3 regions of the Citrobacter sp. CFNIH10 genome follow, and region 3 is predicted to be linked to each of the others. Evidence: riboswitches for the same ligand, from Rfam matches in the RefSeq annotation. Region 3 holds a riboswitch; each other region holds the start of a gene.
The links. A riboswitch is a leader RNA that binds a small molecule or an ion and turns the genes downstream of it on or off. The one in region 3 is predicted to bind cobalamin.
Positions count from the first base shown of each region.

Region 1: linked by a shared signal. The riboswitch ahead of btuB (TonB-dependent vitamin B12 receptor BtuB) and the one ahead of C2U53_RS25995 (cobyrinate a,c-diamide synthase) in region 3 are both predicted to bind cobalamin.
Region 2: linked by a shared signal. The riboswitch ahead of C2U53_RS23515 (ABC transporter substrate-binding protein) and the one ahead of C2U53_RS25995 (cobyrinate a,c-diamide synthase) in region 3 are both predicted to bind cobalamin.

Region 1 covers NZ_CP026216.1:1,609,865-1,615,519, forward strand. The annotation lists gene sthA (Si-specific NAD(P)(+) transhydrogenase) at 1-1,057, opposite strand, end outside; gene fabR (HTH-type transcriptional repressor FabR) at 1,256-1,906, shown strand; gene C2U53_RS11170 (YijD family membrane protein) at 1,906-2,265, shown strand; gene trmA (tRNA (uridine(54)-C5)-methyltransferase TrmA) at 2,315-3,415, opposite strand; cobalamin riboswitch at 3,530-3,720, shown strand; gene btuB (TonB-dependent vitamin B12 receptor BtuB) at 3,785-5,623, shown strand; gene murI (glutamate racemase) at 5,568-5,655, shown strand, end outside.
Region 2 covers NZ_CP026216.1:4,074,299-4,079,953, reverse strand. The annotation lists gene petA (ubiquinol-cytochrome c reductase iron-sulfur subunit) at 1-349, opposite strand, end outside; gene C2U53_RS23530 (pseudoazurin) at 364-804, opposite strand; gene C2U53_RS23525 (ABC transporter ATP-binding protein) at 816-1,631, opposite strand; gene C2U53_RS23520 (iron ABC transporter permease) at 1,628-2,695, opposite strand; gene C2U53_RS23515 (ABC transporter substrate-binding protein) at 2,761-3,813, opposite strand; cobalamin riboswitch at 4,033-4,261, opposite strand; gene C2U53_RS23510 (N-acetyltransferase) at 4,424-4,933, opposite strand; gene dauA (C4-dicarboxylic acid transporter DauA) at 5,081-5,655, opposite strand, start outside.
Region 3 covers NZ_CP026216.1:4,490,108-4,495,762, forward strand. The annotation lists gene C2U53_RS25985 (cobalt-precorrin-8 methylmutase) at 1-247, opposite strand, end outside; gene cbiB (adenosylcobinamide-phosphate synthase CbiB) at 260-1,219, opposite strand; gene C2U53_RS25995 (cobyrinate a,c-diamide synthase) at 1,216-2,595, opposite strand; cobalamin riboswitch at 2,684-2,859, opposite strand; gene pocR (regulatory protein PocR) at 3,162-4,079, opposite strand; gene pduF (propanediol diffusion facilitator PduF) at 4,287-5,096, opposite strand; gene pduA (propanediol utilization microcompartment protein PduA) at 5,618-5,655, shown strand, end outside.

The sequences.
Region 1 (5,655 bases), 2.4 Mb from region 3:
TGGTGTAAATGCCGGTCGGGATATCTTCGATCAGGTGCGCGTTCGCTTCCCCTTTCACCAGCGCCTGGGCGGCAATGCGTCCCTGGTCGTATGCTGCGGACGCCAGGCTCGGGTAACCGATCACATCACCCACCGCGTAAACGTGCGGCAGCGCGGTTTGGTACATGCTGTTGACCTTGAGCTGACCACGGCTGTCGGTTTCCAGACCGATATTCTGTAACGCCAGAGAATCGGTGTTGCCGGTACGACCATTGGCATACAACAGGCAGTCGGCCTTCAGTTTCTTACCGGACTTCAGGTGCATGATCACGCCATCGTCGCAGCCTTCGATTTTCTCATACTCTTCATTGTGGCGAATGACGACGCCGCTGTTCCAGAAGTGGTAAGAGAGGGAGTCGGACATCTCTTGATCGAGGAACGCCAGCAGACGGTCGCGGGTGTTGATGAGATCAACTTTGACCTCCATTCCGCGGAAGATCGACGCATATTCGCAGCCAATCACTCCGGCACCATAAATAATCACATGGCGCGGTTCGTGGTGCAGACTGAGGATCGAATCGCTGTCATAAATGCGCGGGTGCGAGAAATCCACGTCTGCCGGATGATAAGGGCGCGATCCGCAGGCAATGACAAATTTCTCTGCTGTCAGGGTTTCAACCGTACCGTCATGACATTCCAGCGCCAGCGTGTGTTCGTCAACAAAATGGGCGTTACCCTGCAAGATCTCGCAGTGGTTACGCTCATAAAAACCCTGCCGCATCCGTGTTTGCTGATTAATCACGTTGTCGGCATGGTTGAGAATATCGGCGAATGAGGAACGAAGCAGGCGGGAATGATCGCTATAAAGGGGGTTCTGATTGAATTCGATAATACGACTGACTGCGTGGCGGAGCGCTTTTGACGGGATGGTGCCCCAGTGGGTGCAACCGCCGCCAACGTTGTGATAACGCTCGATAACGGCAACACGAGCTCCTTGCTTAACCAGACCCATTGCAGCGCCTTCGCCGCCGGGGCCGGAACCTATAACTATGGCATCGTAATCGTAGGAATGTGGCATGGTAAGGCTTACCTGTTCTTATACATAAAAGCAACAGAATAGTAACATCATTGCCGGGATAACCCAATTATCGTTGTGCTTTTTTGCGAAGCCGAAGCACAAACTGCGCGTAAACAATCATTCACAAAGCTGAACAAACAGATTAACTTTGAACTCTGGTATAGTGCCGGACAAGGCATACGGAAGGATTCAGACATCGTGATGGGCGTTAGAGCGCAGCAAAAAGAAAAAACCCGGCGTTCGCTGGTAGAAGCCGCATTTAGTCAACTGAGCGCGGAGCGTAGCTTCGCCAGTCTCAGTTTGCGTGAAGTCGCACGTGAAGCGGGCATTGCGCCAACCTCCTTTTATCGTCATTTCCGTGATGTTGATGAGCTCGGCCTGACCATGGTTGATGAAAGCGGTCTGATGTTGCGTCAGTTGATGCGCCAGGCTCGTCAGCGTATCGCCAAGGGCGGGAGTGTGATCCGCACCTCGGTCTCCACATTTATGGAGTTCATCGGTAACAACCCCAACGCCTTCCGTTTATTATTGCGTGAACGTTCTGGCACCTCAGCGGCGTTCCGTGCTGCCGTTGCGCGAGAAATTCAGCACTTCATCGCGGAACTTGCGGACTATCTGGAAATCGAAAACCATATGCCGCGTGCGTTTACTGAAGCGCAAGCCGAAGCGATGGTGACGATTGTCTTCAGTGCAGGCGCCGAAGCGCTGGACGTGGGCGCGGAACAGCGTCGGCAGTTAGAAGAGCGACTGGTACTGCAACTGCGCATGATTTCGAAAGGTGCGTATTACTGGTATCGCCGTGAACAAGAGAAGATGCCCCTCATTCCGGGTAACGTGAAGGAAGAGTAATGAAACAGTCAGTTCAGGATAAAGGTACGCTGCTGCTGGCGCTGGTCGCTGGCTTGTCAATCAATGGCACATTCGCGGCGCTGTTTAGCTCCATCGTGCCGTTTTCTGTATTTCCGATTATCTCGTTGGTGCTGACGGTGTACTGTCTGCATCAACGTTATTTGAATCGCACCATGCCTGTGGGTTTACCGGGTCTGGCTGCCGCCTGCTTTATTCTCGGCGTTCTGCTTTACAGCACCGTGGTGCGCGCGGAATATCCGGATATCGGTTCCAACTTCTTCCCGGCGGTGCTGTCGGTCATTCTGGTCTTCTGGATCGGCGTGAAAATGCGTAATCGCAAGCAGGAAGTGTCGGAATAAAGAGGAGATGCCGGATGAGACGCTTTGCGTCATCATCCGGTTATGACACTCACTTCGCCGTCAACAACACCCCACACTCCATATGGTGCGTATACGGAAACTGATCAAACAGCGCCAGACGTGATACGTCATGCGTCTGGCTTAACGTTTCCAGGTTCTTGCACAGCGTCTCCGGATTACAGGAGATGTACAGAATGCGCGGATATGCCTGTACCATTTTCTCCGTTTCGCTGTCCAGGCCGCTGCGGGGCGGATCGACAAAAATCGTTTCGCACTGATAGCTTTTCAGATCGATACCCTGCAAGCGGTTAAATTCGCGCACGCCGTTCATTGCCTGCGTAAACTCTTCCGCCGCCATGCGGATAATCTGCACGTTATCAATCTGATTCGCCGCAATGTTGTATTGCGCGGCGGCAACAGACGGTTTGGCGATTTCGGTGGCCAGCACACGGTCAAAATTGCGTGCCAGCGCTAAAGAAAAGTTGCCGTTACCGCAGTACAGTTCAAGCAGGTCGCCTTTCGAGCCTTTAGTGACATCCAGCGCCCACTCCAGCATCTGAATGTTCATGGCCGCATTTGGCTGCGTAAAGCTGTTCTCAACCTGGCGATAGATCATTTCTTTGCCCGCAACTGGCAAACGTTCATCAATGTAGTCCTGATCCAGCTCGATTTTGGTTTTTGTCGCGCGGCCAATCAGATGCACGTTCAGGTTCTGCGCACGCAGGGCGTCGCGGAGCGCTTCGGCGGCTTCACGCCATTCGTCGTCCAGCTTTTTATGATACAGCAGCGAAACCACTGCCTGATTACTCATGGTGGTGAGGTAATCAATCTGGAACAGTTTATGGCGCAACACGCGGTTGTCGCGCACGCCTGCGATCATCGCGGTCATCAACTGGTTAATCAGTTCACTCGCCGCAGGGAAGCTGTCGACGCGGATTCGGCTTTTGCTCTGTTGGTCAAAAATGATGTGATAGAGGTCATCGCCATCGTGCCAGATGCGGAATTCAGCACGCATACGGTAGTGACTGACCGGCGAACGAAACACTTCCGGGACAAGGTCAGAAAAGGGCGCCATCATACTCTGCAAGCGCACCACTTTTTCGGCGAGCTGCGCGTCATACTGTTCTGTCGGAAGGTGTTCGGGGGTCATGATGTATCCTGAAAAATAAAAGTACGCGGGGATTGTAGGGATTGCTCAACAGATGTCCAGTCATTGATGATCTCTCATATTTAACAAACACGCTGGACAGTAAGATGTTACAAACTGTAGCATCCGTGTGCCGGTCCTGTGAGTTAATAGGGAATCCAGTGTAAATCTGGAGCTGACGCGCAGCGGTAAGGAAAGGTGAGATGAGAGCGTAAGCAGACACTGCCTGTTGGGTGGGAAGTCTTCATCTCTTATATCCGTGGATAACCTTCCAAGCCCGAAGACCTGCCGGCTAACGTCGCAACTGGTTTTCATCATCGCGTACTATCGGTGGGACCTGCGGCATCCTTCTTATATTGTGGATGCTTTACAATGATTAAAAAAACATCGCTGCTGACGGCGCTCTCCGTCGCGGCTTTTTCGGGTTGGGCACAGGATGCCACCCCTGACACGCTTGTCGTGACAGCAAACCGTTTTCAACAACCTGTTAATACCGTTCTGGCCCCGACCGATATTGTCACCCGCGAGGATATCGAACGCTGGCAGTCCCGAACCGTTCTGGATGTCATGCGCCGCCTGCCAGGCGTGGATGTCGCCCAGAATGGCGGCATGGGGCAAAGCTCTTCTCTGTTTGTGCGGGGTACCGAAGCGAAACACGTTCTGGTGTTAGTCGATGGTATTCCGGTCGCCCGTCCGGGCATTACGAATAATTCCGATATTGACCAGATCCCGGTGTCGCTGGTGCAGCGCATTGAGTATATCCGTGGCCCGCGCTCAGCCATTTATGGCTCTGGCGCGATTGGCGGCGTAGTGAACATCATCACTATGACGGGTGAGGAACGTTCGCAGATTAATGCTGGCGTGGGGTCAAAAGGTTATCAGCAATATGACGGTACGTACCGCCAGCGTTTTGGCGATACCGTGGTAACCGCGGCCGGGGCTTATCAGACCACCAAAGGCTTCGACGTTCAGCCGCGTTCCAGCTATAGCGGCGACAGCGATCGCGATGGTTATCGCAATAAACTCTTCTGGGGTGGCGTTGAGCACAAATTTAACGATCAATTCGATGGTTACTTTCGTGGCTACGGCTATGCCAGTAATGCCGATTACGACCAGGGGAACTGGGGATATGACGGCGGAAACGACGAGCACCAGAATTACACTCAGTCGTGGGATACGGGGCTGCGCTTCAATTCTGGAATCTACTCGTCACAACTGGTCGCTAACTACCAGCGAATTAAGGACTATAACTACAGCAGCCTGAATGGGCGCTATGCCACAGGTTATAGCCTTGATGATATGGAACAGCGCTACGTCCAGTGGGGCAACAACGTTATTGTCGGGCACGGCGCTGTCAGTGCTGGTGTCGACTGGAAACAAGAAAAGCTGATGTCCTTCGGCGAGTATGGGACAGACAACTATAAGCGTGATAACACGGGCCTCTATCTCACCGGGCAACAGCAGATTGATAGCGTGACGCTGGAAGCGTCGGGCCGTGAAGACCATGACGACCAGTTCGGCTGGCATGGTACCTGGCAAACAGCGGCGGGATGGCAGTTTGTTGATGACTATAAAGTGACGCTTTCCTATGGCACGGGCTTCCTTGCGCCTTCACTGGGGCAACAGTTTGGTGCGGAGCGTTTTGGGATCGCCTCTAACCCAAACCTGAAGCCGGAAGAGTCGAAGCAGTGGGAAGCCGGATTAGAAGGGCTGACCGGCCCGCTTGACTGGCGTCTGTCGACCTATCGCTACAAAATTCAGAACCTGATCGACTACAACAACAATACCTACTTCAACGTCAAATCCGCGACCATCAAAGGCCTGGAATGGACCGGGAACCTGACGACCGGGCCGGTCGATCATCGCTTAACGTTGCAGTATGTTGATCCGCGTGATGATGAAACCGATCAGCCGCTTTATCGTCGCGCTAAACAGCAGGTGAAGTACGAGCTCAGCGGACAGGTCTACGATCTGGGCTGGGATGTGACCTATCAGTATATTGGCGAGCGTTACGATTACGACTACGACAATTCCCGGAAGGTGAAAATGGGCGGGCTGAGCGTGTGGGACCTCGGACTTTCATATCCAGTCACCTCACATCTCACAGTTCGTGGTAAAATAGCCAACCTGTTCGATAAAGATTACGAGACAGTTTATGGCTACCAAACTGCAGGACGGGAATACACCTTGTCTGGCAGCTACACCTTCTGATCCACGCCCCACCGTGCTGGTATTTGATTCCG
Region 2 (5,655 bases), 420 kb from region 3:
CCAGCCACTGCGGATAGTCAGACGCGACCCGTTCGCTGTCCGATTGCGGATCGACAAGCGTGCTGTGGTCACCCGTGCGGGCCGCGACGATCTCTTCCGGCGTGCGATGATGGATGAGGATCAGCTTCCCTTGCCAGATGCGTCTGAGGGTTTGTCCTGCGGCGATCCCCGCCAGCGAGACGTCTATCGGCTCATTTTCTCCGCGCGTTGTTTCGTCCGGACCTAATGCGGAAATTAACGGCCAGACGGCGGCGGTCACTCCCGCTGCGCCAACAAATTTTGTCAATTTGCACAGGCAGTTGCGTCGTTGCTGCTGAATGTCTTTATCCGGCTGTTTGTTCTCCACCACCACAGCGCTCTCCCTTACTGTTTATCAATACGCGAATAGATATCCTGAAAGCGCTTATTAGCGATCCCGGGGGCCGTAAACGCGCGATAGCTGTCCGGCAGGGTGGCGTTGCCGACTTTAATCAGCATGACCATCCCTTGCGCATAATGCGGGGTGCATTTAATGCCGTAGAAGCCCGCGTTGTCATACTTCACTGCGATCTCCTCATCGATTTTGCCGATAAATCCCGGGTAGCCCGCAGGCGAGAGTTCAGCAATCGAGGCTGCGTTGTGACTCTTATGTTTGCGGATAAATTTCACCGTATCGCCAGGCTGAATCTCCAGGTAGTCTGGCTCATAGACCATGGGGCCTGCTGAACCGCGATTCTTCATCAGTACTTCGTGGGTTTGCGCGAAGGCAGAGGCGGTGAGGAGCAGCAAACACAATACGTTCAGGCTCTTTTTCAGAGAGTTCATGGGGGGCTTCCTTAGGTTTCTTCAGGTCTTTGATAACGAATAAAACAGTTCGCACCATGGCGATCGCGCTCGACGATGGCGTCAATGCCAAACCAGGCGCGGAGATTCTCGCGGGTGAAAATGGTGCAGGGACGGCCCTGCATTTCCAGACGACCGGCGTTCATCACGATGATGCGATCGCAGAACATGGCAGCATGATTGAGATCGTGGAGAGCGGCGACAACCGTCAATTTTTCGCGTTTCACCAGACTGAGAAGGCCAATCTGATGTTGAATGTCGAGGTGATTAGTGGGCTCGTCCATCAGTAGCAGTTGTGGCTGCTGAGCGAGCGCGCGGGCAATATGCAGGCGTTGTTTTTCGCCGCCGGAAAAGGTGTGCCAGCAGCGATGGCGAAGATGCTGAAGATCGACTTTCTCCAGCATGGTCTGGACGATATCGTCATCGTTGTCCGACCACGGATTCAGTAGGCTCAGCCACGGGGTTCGCCCCAGCGAGACGGCCTGTATCGCGGTCAGGCGCTCACTGGTTTCTGCCTGCTGCTCAACCAGCGCGACCTGCTGCGCCAGTTGACGACGTGAATAGCGATGCAGCGCTTTTTGCTGCAACAGGATGTGACCGGCGGTGGGCTTCAGCAGACCGGCCAGCAATGAAATCAGCGACGTTTTCCCGGAACCATTGGGGCCGATAATACCGACAAACTCACCCGGCGCCACGCTGAGTGAGACGTCATTGACGATCACTTTGCCTTTCACCTGCCAGTGCAGACTTTTCGCCTGAATTATCGCATCGCGGGTGGCAACCAGAGTCGGTACAGGATTGACGGTCATTTGGTCGGGTTTCCTCTGATCAGGATGATGGAAAACGCGGGCGCACCAACCAGGGCCGTAATAACGCCGATAGGCAGAACTTGTCCGGGGAGAAGCGTGCGGGAGATAACATCGGCGACGATCAGGAAAATGGCGCCGATCAGCGCGCTGACAGGCAGCAAACGATGGTGCTGATTGCCTACCAGCAGACGGGCGGCGTGAGGGATCACCAGTCCCACAAAGCCAATTGCGCCGACGATGGAGACCATAATGGCCGTCATACCCGTTACGGCGGCAATCAGCACGCCACGTGTGCGTTTTACCGGAATCCCCAGTGAGGCGGCGGACTCCGCGCCAAAAGAGAAGGCATCCAGATGGCGGGCATAACAGAAGCATATCGCAACGCCAACTAACGCTGTGGGGATCGCCAGCACCACATCCGGCCAGCGGACGCCGCTCAGATTCCCGAGTAACCAGAACATAATGCCGCGTGCCTGTTCCGCGTTAGCTGAACGGGTGATGATCAGCGAGGTCAGCGCATTGAATAACTGGGAACTGGCAATCCCGGCGAGAATGATTTGCGTCGTCACCCCACCGCCTTGTCTGCCGCCTGCCGCTACCGCCAGAAGGGCCACAAACAAAAAGGCAGTCAGGGCACCGACAAATGCGCCGAACGACATGCTGATCATCCCGGCGCCCAGTCCGGTCAGCGCAACCAGCACCGCACCGGTTGATGCGCCTGCGGAAATGCCCAGCAGATACGGCTCGGCAAGCGCATTGCGCAGTAACGACTGTAAAACCACGCCGGACACGGCCAGGCAGGCGCCACAACTGGCGGAGACCAGCGCACGGGTCAGGCGATAGTTCCAGACGATCCCGGCATCCAGCGCATCAACCGGATAATCGGTATCAAACAGATGGTTTGCCAGCGTGTTGAATACGTGCTGCCAGGGAATAAACGTCTCGCCAATGGCGATCCCTGCCAGCAGGACGCCACACATCAGCACGCTAACCCAGAGGGCGTGGCCGCAAACATTGACTGCCAGCCGACTAACGGCGTGACGTGGCCTGCGTAAATCGCTCATAGTCACCTGCGTTTCGGAGTGCGCAACACGCGCCAGCCCCGTCAGGAACTGGCGCGAAACGAGGGTTAATGCGCGGCTTGAGGATGCGCTAAACCATACTCAACCAGGGCGTCAGCCAGTTTTTCAACACCGTCAATCGTTCTGATTCCGGCATTCATGGTCTGTACATCAATCACGGGTAAATGATCGGCTTTTACGGCGGGGATCAGCTGGGTGACCGGGTCGGATTTCAAATAATCCATTTTCACCTGCCAGTCATCGGCCGGGAAACGTCGACGACTCATTTCCCCCAGCACAATCACTGTCGGTTGGGCTTTGGCGATGGTTTCCCAACCGACCGTTGGCCACTCCTCTGCGGAATCAATGATGTTTTTGATACCCAGGGTCTGCGCAATCCAGGCAGCAGGCCCTAATTTCCCGGCGACATACGGATCCAATTGCAGGTCGGCGCTGGAGAACCAGAAAACGGCAGAGACACTGTTGTCCATCCCGGCGATTTTGTTCTTCGCTGCCGTTTCACGTGCTTTGAGGCTGGCAATCAGTTCTTCGCCCTTATCCTGAACGTCGAAGATCCTCGCTAAGTCGGCCACTTCCTGATAGACCATTGCGATATCAAACATGCCTTTGCGCACGCCGTCACCGCCATCTTCGTTATCTTTCGCGCAGTCTGCCGGTGCGGTATAGACCGGGACTTTCAGTTCGCTGAACTGTTCATAAGACGCCACCGTGCCCGCAGGGCCGATCTGCCATTCGAACTGGCTGGCGACCAGATCCGGTTTTTTGGCAATGATGCCTTCGAAGCTGGGGATGTTCTGCGCAATAACTGCAATCTTGTCATTTGCCGTCTTATACGCGTCGGGAACGGGCCCGAACCACAGCGATGTGCCTACCACGCGATCGGCCAGGCCCAGCGCATACAGGATCTCAGTGCTGTTTTGTCCTACGGTGGCAACACGTTTTGGCGCTGCGTGAAATGTCATATCCCGACCACAGTTTTTTATCGTCAATGGATATTCCGTTTTGGCTGCATGAGAAAGACCTGAGGTGAGAAACAGTGCGGCACCAGCAACAACCAGAAGCATTTTTTTATAAGGTAAAGAGGTAACATTAGCGTGCATTATTATCATCCCGTTCATGCCAGAATCTGAACGTCTGGTCATGGATTATATCGTTCCATATATCGGGAGAGTTCATGACGATAGATGACAGGACATCGTGAAATTTATGCATGACGTTATGCAAATAAAGAAAGTCAGCGGTTCAGTCAAGGATCTGATTCACTCTTTCACGGTGCCTAGTATCAAATAATTCATCACATGGACCATCCCGTCCACTCAATGGGGTATAAATTTGACAGCAGGTCTCCTGACTCACGGTAATCAGAATATCGGCCTTCCCATAAAGATTCGCTTTACAGTGACCTGCAACAAAATATGCTGCACGAGGATATTCTGCATCCGCCTACAGTTGCGGGGGCAGTCATGGAATGGGATTGCAATAATCCGCACCATGTTCCTATTCATTACAATGTTGGTGCAATGAAATACTGTCGAAAAAGACTGTATCGGCATTTGTTAACAAGATCAATCGCAAGGGGAAAGACGAATTTTATTGAGTGGGATAAATTTTAGTTGTTGTGTATCAATGTGTTATGTTTTTTTTTGAGGATGAAATTGCGGATGTCGAAATGTAATAATGAAAAGCTAAATGAGAATTGATTGACATTGATCAAGTAATATTCTTATTCATGCGTGATTTACGTGATCTCTCCATATGCACTAATTGCCAGTCATCGTGCATATCCATCACAACCTGAAAATGATTACGTCGCCAGAATGAATAACCTCCCGGTAAAAAATGATGGGTATGTAAGTATAATAAGTTGTACCGCTGCTGCTCGCAGAATGTTTCAGCAAAAGCGAGTAACTGACGTCCAATACCTTTTCTGCGGTAACGTTTGTCCACATAGCAGCGACAAATTTCTGCCGTTTCTGTCAAAATATAGCGTCCGCGAAGTTCGGCTATACGGTCGTCATATTGGCAGACGGCCAGGGTCGCAATGAGTTCCTGCTTTTCGCTCCAGGCGCACAGCAATACATTGCGCTGCTGTTGAATATACTGCTGTTGCAGGTTAAAAACATCCTGCCCGGGAGTAGGGGCAGGTCTGTCAGCCGCAAAAAATTCATTCAGATGTTGAATCAGAAATAACTGAACCGCCGGAATATCTTCTCCGGTCATTTCACGTAGCGTAAATGAAATCACGAGTTGTCACTCTTATTTGCAGAAACTGAAAGCTGATAATAACAACACGGGAGGGGAAAAACAGGGGACAGAGCGGAAAATGTTACCGGCCTGTACAGGAACAGACCGGTAAGCGCAAAAAGATTATAAATCAGCCAGCGCCGCGTCGCGGTTCGGGAAAAAGGCCAGACGACCCGGAATCGGCTTAATGCCAGCGCGCGCCATCGTGCGCAGCGGCTGGAACTCAAGGTTACTTACGCGCAGTTCGCAGCCTTCTGGCAATCTTTTCACAAAGCGCTGGAAGGCATCCAGACCACCTGCGTCCAGCACCGGTACCGCGTCCCATTTCAGTACGACAATGCGTTTTCCTTCGATGCGTGACTCCAGATCGGTAAACAATCCTTCAGCGGCTGCAAAGAACAGTGGGCCGATCACGCGCAGCACCAGTACATCATCGGGGACCTCGACGTTAACCGCTGCCAGTCGCGTCATGCGTGCAATACGGCGCATAAACAGTAACGAGGCCAGTACAATCCCGACGCTGATGGCAATGACCATGTCAAACAGCACTGTCAGTGACATACACATCATCATCACAATGATGTCGTCTTTGGGCGCATGACGCAGCAAATCCACAACTTTGTGCGCTTCACTCATGTTCCAGGCCACCATCAGCAGCAGGGCCGCCATCGCCGACAGCGGCAGCCATGAGAGCAGCG
Region 3 (5,655 bases):
CCATGGTGGTGTCGGTATAGATAACCGATGGGCGACTTAGCGCTGCACAAAGTTGTTCCAGCGCATCATCCGAAAACCAGAGAATATCCAGCCAGTCGAAGTCAGCGGTGGTATGAATCACCCGTTTGATGATGGCTTCATGTAGCGGACTGGCAAACTGGTACTCCGGGCGCGTTTCATGAATGATCTCGCCAATGATGTCAAAACTTTTGGCTTCAATCGCCTGGGGTTGCTGGATGTATTGCATTGTCATTTATCCTCAGGCCACACCCACTACCAGCCAGCGCGTCACAAGGAACAGCACCAGAGCCAGCGTTGAGGCAACCCACATCAGTCGAATCGTTTGGGAAATGTCATCTACGGAAATAGTGCGCTGCGCGTCGCCGATCCACGGTTTTTCAACGCGCTCGCCAAAGTAATCATTCGGGCCGCCCAGTCGAATGCCCAACGCACCGGCAACGGAAGCCTCCGCCCAGGCACAGTTCGGGCTGCTGTGGTTATAGCGATCCCGCCAGCCCACACAGAGCGCCCGGACGCCGTCACGACGGCACAGCACCGCTGCCGCGCTCAGCAGCAGCCAGCTCAGCCGTGCAGGAATGTAGTTCGCGACGTCGTCCAGGCGAGCGCTGACCATGCCAATCGCCCGGTATTTTTCGTGTTTATAACCCACCATGGAATCCAGGGTATTCACCGCTTTGTAGGCCATAGCCAGCGGCGCGCCGCCAATTAAGAGGAAGAACAGCGGCGCGATAATGCCGTCAACCGTATTCTCCGCCACGGTTTCCACGACCGCCCGGTTGATCTGTTCTGGCTGAAGTTGCGATGTGTCGCGCCCCACAATCCACGAGAGCTTTTCGCGGCTTTGTGCAAGGTTACCTTCGCGCAGCGGGCGCTCAACCTCTTGCGCCGCCGTTGCCAGACAGCGCCCCGCCAGCACGGTGAAAATCATCCAGACTTCAACGACCCAACCGAGCCAAGGATGAATCCACGCCGCCAGGTGCAACACGCCCCAGGCAACCGCCCACGTCAAGCCGACAACCACCAGCCACATCACCCCACCACCAATGCGTAACGCCCGGTCGCTGTGGCAGTAGCGGCGAATAATCCGCTGCACGGCAGTGATCAGATTGCCTATCCAGCGCACCGGATGCGGCCAGTCTGGTGGGTCGCCAATCACGACATCGAGAAGCCAGGCCACACACCATGCCAGTAGCGTCATAACGCCTCCCGCGCGGCATTCAGCCAGTGATTAAGCATTAATGGACGCTGAGCAAAGTGAACGTGCAGGTAGCTGGCGAAGGTGTTGCCCGTTCGCCAGCCACCGGACCACGCCTGCACCGTCTGACCGTCACGGACTTTACGGCAAGCCAGCACAGCGGGGGTTTCAGGGGAAAAATCGGAGTAATGGAATTCATGACCGCGCAGCACATCGCCTTCCGCGGCCAGCAGCGTGGGCTGCAAAGCCTGCGCTTCACAATAGCCAAAGCGGGTTAGCCGTTTACCCATTTTGCTGCGACCGGGAAGGATATCGGCCATGCGATGCTCAACCCCGTCGGCATCTTCCAGCAGGCTGCCGAGGTACATTAATCCGCCGCATTCGGCATAAATGGCGACACCGCGCTGATGCGCCTCGCGCAGGCTTGTCAGCATAGTAGTATTGGCCGCCAGCGCGGACGCGTGCAGTTCCGGATAACCGCCGCCCAGCCAGACCATTTGACAATCGGGTAATTCGCGATCGTGGAGCGGGCTGAAGCGCACAATGTTGACGCCGGTACGCGCCAGCAGCGCCACGTTATCGGGATAATAAAAATTAAAGGCCTCATCATCAGCCATCGCCAGCGTCAGTCCTTCTCCGGCGTTGGGCGCAGGACGTTCAGGCCATTCGCCTGGCGGCAATGCCTGAAGATGGCTTAACGCCAGCAACCGATCGATATCCAGTGTACTTTCCAGCCGGGCGGCGAAATCCTGCCACGATTGTTGATTGACGACGGACTCACGCGCGGTCACCAATCCCAGATGCCGTTCGGGTAGCGCGACGCCGTCAACGCGCGGGACGTAACCCAGCACCGGCACAGCGCAGTAGTGCTCGATAGCGGTTTTCAGCAACTGGAAATGGGACTCACTGTTGACGCGGTTAACGATGACGCCGGCAATGTTCAGCGTCGGGTCGAAATGCTGGAAGCCCATCACCGTGGCGGCAATGGAAGTAGAAACGGCTTTCCCGTCAACCAGCAGAATGACCGGACAGCCCAACTGCTTGGCCATCGCGGCGGTACTGCAATAATCAGGATCTGTACCGTAACCGTCGTACAGCCCCATCACCCCTTCGATCACTGCAATATCTGCATCCTGCATCTGTTCGCGGAACAGCGCATTAAGCACCGGCTCGGGGAGCATAAAACTGTCGAGGTTGCGGGAGGCGGTACCGCTGATGGCCGTATGCCAGGCGGTGTCAAGGTAATCAGGGCCGACTTTGCAGGGCTGGACGCGTAAACCACGTTGTTTCATCACGTTCAGCAAGCCCAGCGTCACTGTGGTTTTACCACAGCCGCTACCGGTACCTGCCAGAACAAACGCGTACTGCTTTGCCGCCATGACCCTGATCCTGTTCAGGGTGGTAGGGATGTACTGACACCCAGTCTTCCGACTGTACGCATCTGAGCAACCCACTTCCCACCGAAGTTGTTGGTAGTATCCGACAGGCAGGTCTTCTGGCTTAGCGTCGTCCTCGCCCGTCCTTCCCAATCTTGCGATCAGTGGTCTTCACGGGGTTGTCAGCATCACAGCAGCGGGGGCTGCGGGGGATTTTCACCCCCTTCCCAGACACAAATGTGTCAAACCTGTCGGCTTAAATGATGAACAGAATGAATTCTCCTCATCACAGCAATACTTTTCGTTACTTATTCGTTACGCATTTTTTATCAACAAAAAACGCCGCAATAAAACGATTCTGAATGAAATGTCGTGCAAGAGAATAATGAAACCTCTTAACAATGACACTGTATCTCATCACAGAAATAAAAACTGGTGAAGTTTATTCCGTAAAGAGCGATATTTTATTGCGCTATGACAATTTATTGCTGTACTAAAAACACTTAACCATTATAAATGACCGGATTACGCGGGAATATCAAAAATCGGCAATAGCAAAATATTGCTATTTATGCCGATTCAGCAGGCAAGTTTTCATTTATTTTTTGCCGATAGGCCTGCGGCGTAACCTGATAAGTCTGACGGAACACTTTGCAAAAATAGCTGGTTTGCGAAAAACCTAAATTGCGGGCAATACTGGCAATGCTCCAGTCACTGTGACAAAGCAGCTCTCTGGCACTGGCCATGCGCTGTTGATTGACCCACGCGTTAAAGCCAATGCCCTGATATTTTTTGAACAGTTTGCTGAAGTAGTATGGACTCAGATATACGTGCGAGGCCACATCTTCAAGGCGAAGATCGTCTGACAAGTGGGCATCAATATAGCGTAACGCTTTTTTCATTTTGCTGTCATGAGGGCTGGCGGCGCGGGTCGGGCGTGAAGGCTCAGCAGGTTGCGTGCTGTCTTTGATCACCACGAAATTGAGTTGCTTCTTGAGGCAGTTTTCAACAATGAGTTTGAGCAGATCCGCCGAGGCCATCACGCGAGAATAGTCCATTTCCGGGACATTACTGAACTCATTGAGCAGTTCAGGATCGGCCTGCCAGCGATCGTCAACCTTCATGATATCGAGCAGATCGGCACCATCATCGTTACGTAAACGCACCTGGCCGCACAGAACGAATCCAACAAGATGGCCTGCGATCACGAGAGGAATAGAGAAATCGGTAAGCCCGGCATGGCAGCGATAGATACAGGGTTGATCCGATTTTGACGCTTCCAGTCCCCCACAGCGATCGCTCATACGACACCGGGTACTGTGTTGCGGATGCTGACGCATCAGTTGGCAAAAAGGTGTGAAATTAAACAGCTCAGAAATCTCATCACCGTGAATATTGACAACCACAACAGCCAGGCTGGTCGCTTGCGCAAAATCCTGTGCGATTTTATTAATGAGTTCTGAGTTCAGGGTGCTCGCAGAAATCATGATAAAATCCCTCAGTTAATCCATTGTTATAATGAAAACATAAATTTTACATTTACTTCTTATCATCCCCATCCTTGTATGTAAATGACAGAAAGTACAAGGGACAATAACAAAAGTCTCCCTGGGTGGGGAGACTTTTTAGTCAGTTCGTGAAAGCAGATCACGAAAAAGAAATTAAAGACGTGATATTAGCCACGCCAGCCAAAATTACGCGTCCGTCTCTTCGATTTTACACGTATTACAGGGCAAATTTTTACCGATAAGGTACTTATAGATAGCCGCGCCCGCACACGCACCAATCAATGGCGCAATAATCGGCACAATAAAGTACGGAATATCGCGTCCACCAGTCATCGCAATATCTCCCCAACCTGCCATCCAGGCGAACAGCTTAGGACCAAAATCACGCGCCGGGTTCATGGCAAAGCCGGTTAATGGGCCTGTGGATGCACCAATTACCGCCACCAGAATACCGATCAGCAGTGGCGCCAGTGCCCCTTTAGGCACACCGTTACCATCGTCGGTCAGCGCCATAATCAGCCCCATCAGGATTGAGGTGATGACGATTTCGACCCCTGCCGCCTGCCACACGCTCAGCGCGGCCGCCGGATAGGTACTGAAAATACTGGCCAGATAGAGGCTATCTGCGCTGCCACGAACCATGTTGTGGGCAGTTTCATACTCGGTGAATAAATTGCCGTAAAGCAGATAAGCCAGCACCGCGCCACCAAATGCCCCCGCAACCTGTGCGATGGTGTAAGGCAGAACTTTACGTCCCGGGAAGCAGGCAAATAACCAGAGTGCGACTGTGATGGCCGGGTTCAGATGCGCTCCGGAAATTCCCGCCGTCAGATAAACCGCAAGCGAAATACCCAGACCCCAAATAATACAAATTTCCCAGAGACCCAGACTGGCGCCTGCGACTTTCAGTGCGCTAAGGCAGCCGATACCAAAAAACAAAAACAATCCGGTACCCAAAAACTCGGCAATGCATTGCGCTTTCAGTGAATCATTCATTGTGACACCTTCTTAGAAGCGTTCGTGTCCTTACCAGCGGACCCTTGCTGGTCGTAGAGTACAACGGCACTACTATAGGAAGAGGCCGCTGAAAATTGTTGGCAAACTGCGCATTCTCAGACCTGGAAAAATCGTGTTGTTATAGCAATTTCTTGCCATCTATTTATTCAAAGGCAGCGTGTAGAGTGCCTGAATGTAATTAACCAGGACGATTCGTGATAGCAAAAATTGGTTATTTGAAGATTTTCCTTTTCCAATCAACGTCACAAATTGGATTTTCCGCATAGCAAATTAAATTAACATTGTCACCCTCTAAAATGTAAATATGGAATATAAAAAGCTAAAATATCACATTAATAAAAAATAACAAAAACAATAAAAACAAATAGATAAAATAAAACATAGCAAGTTTATCACATTCACAGCCCACTAATTTTTCACCCAGACTTTCAAGTCAGCCATTCTTTTTCCTCGCTTCTTTTTATAGTCATGAATATCGGGACAACCCAGGCGAGGTCTTTATGCAACAAGAAGCATTAGGAATGGTAGAAACCAAAGG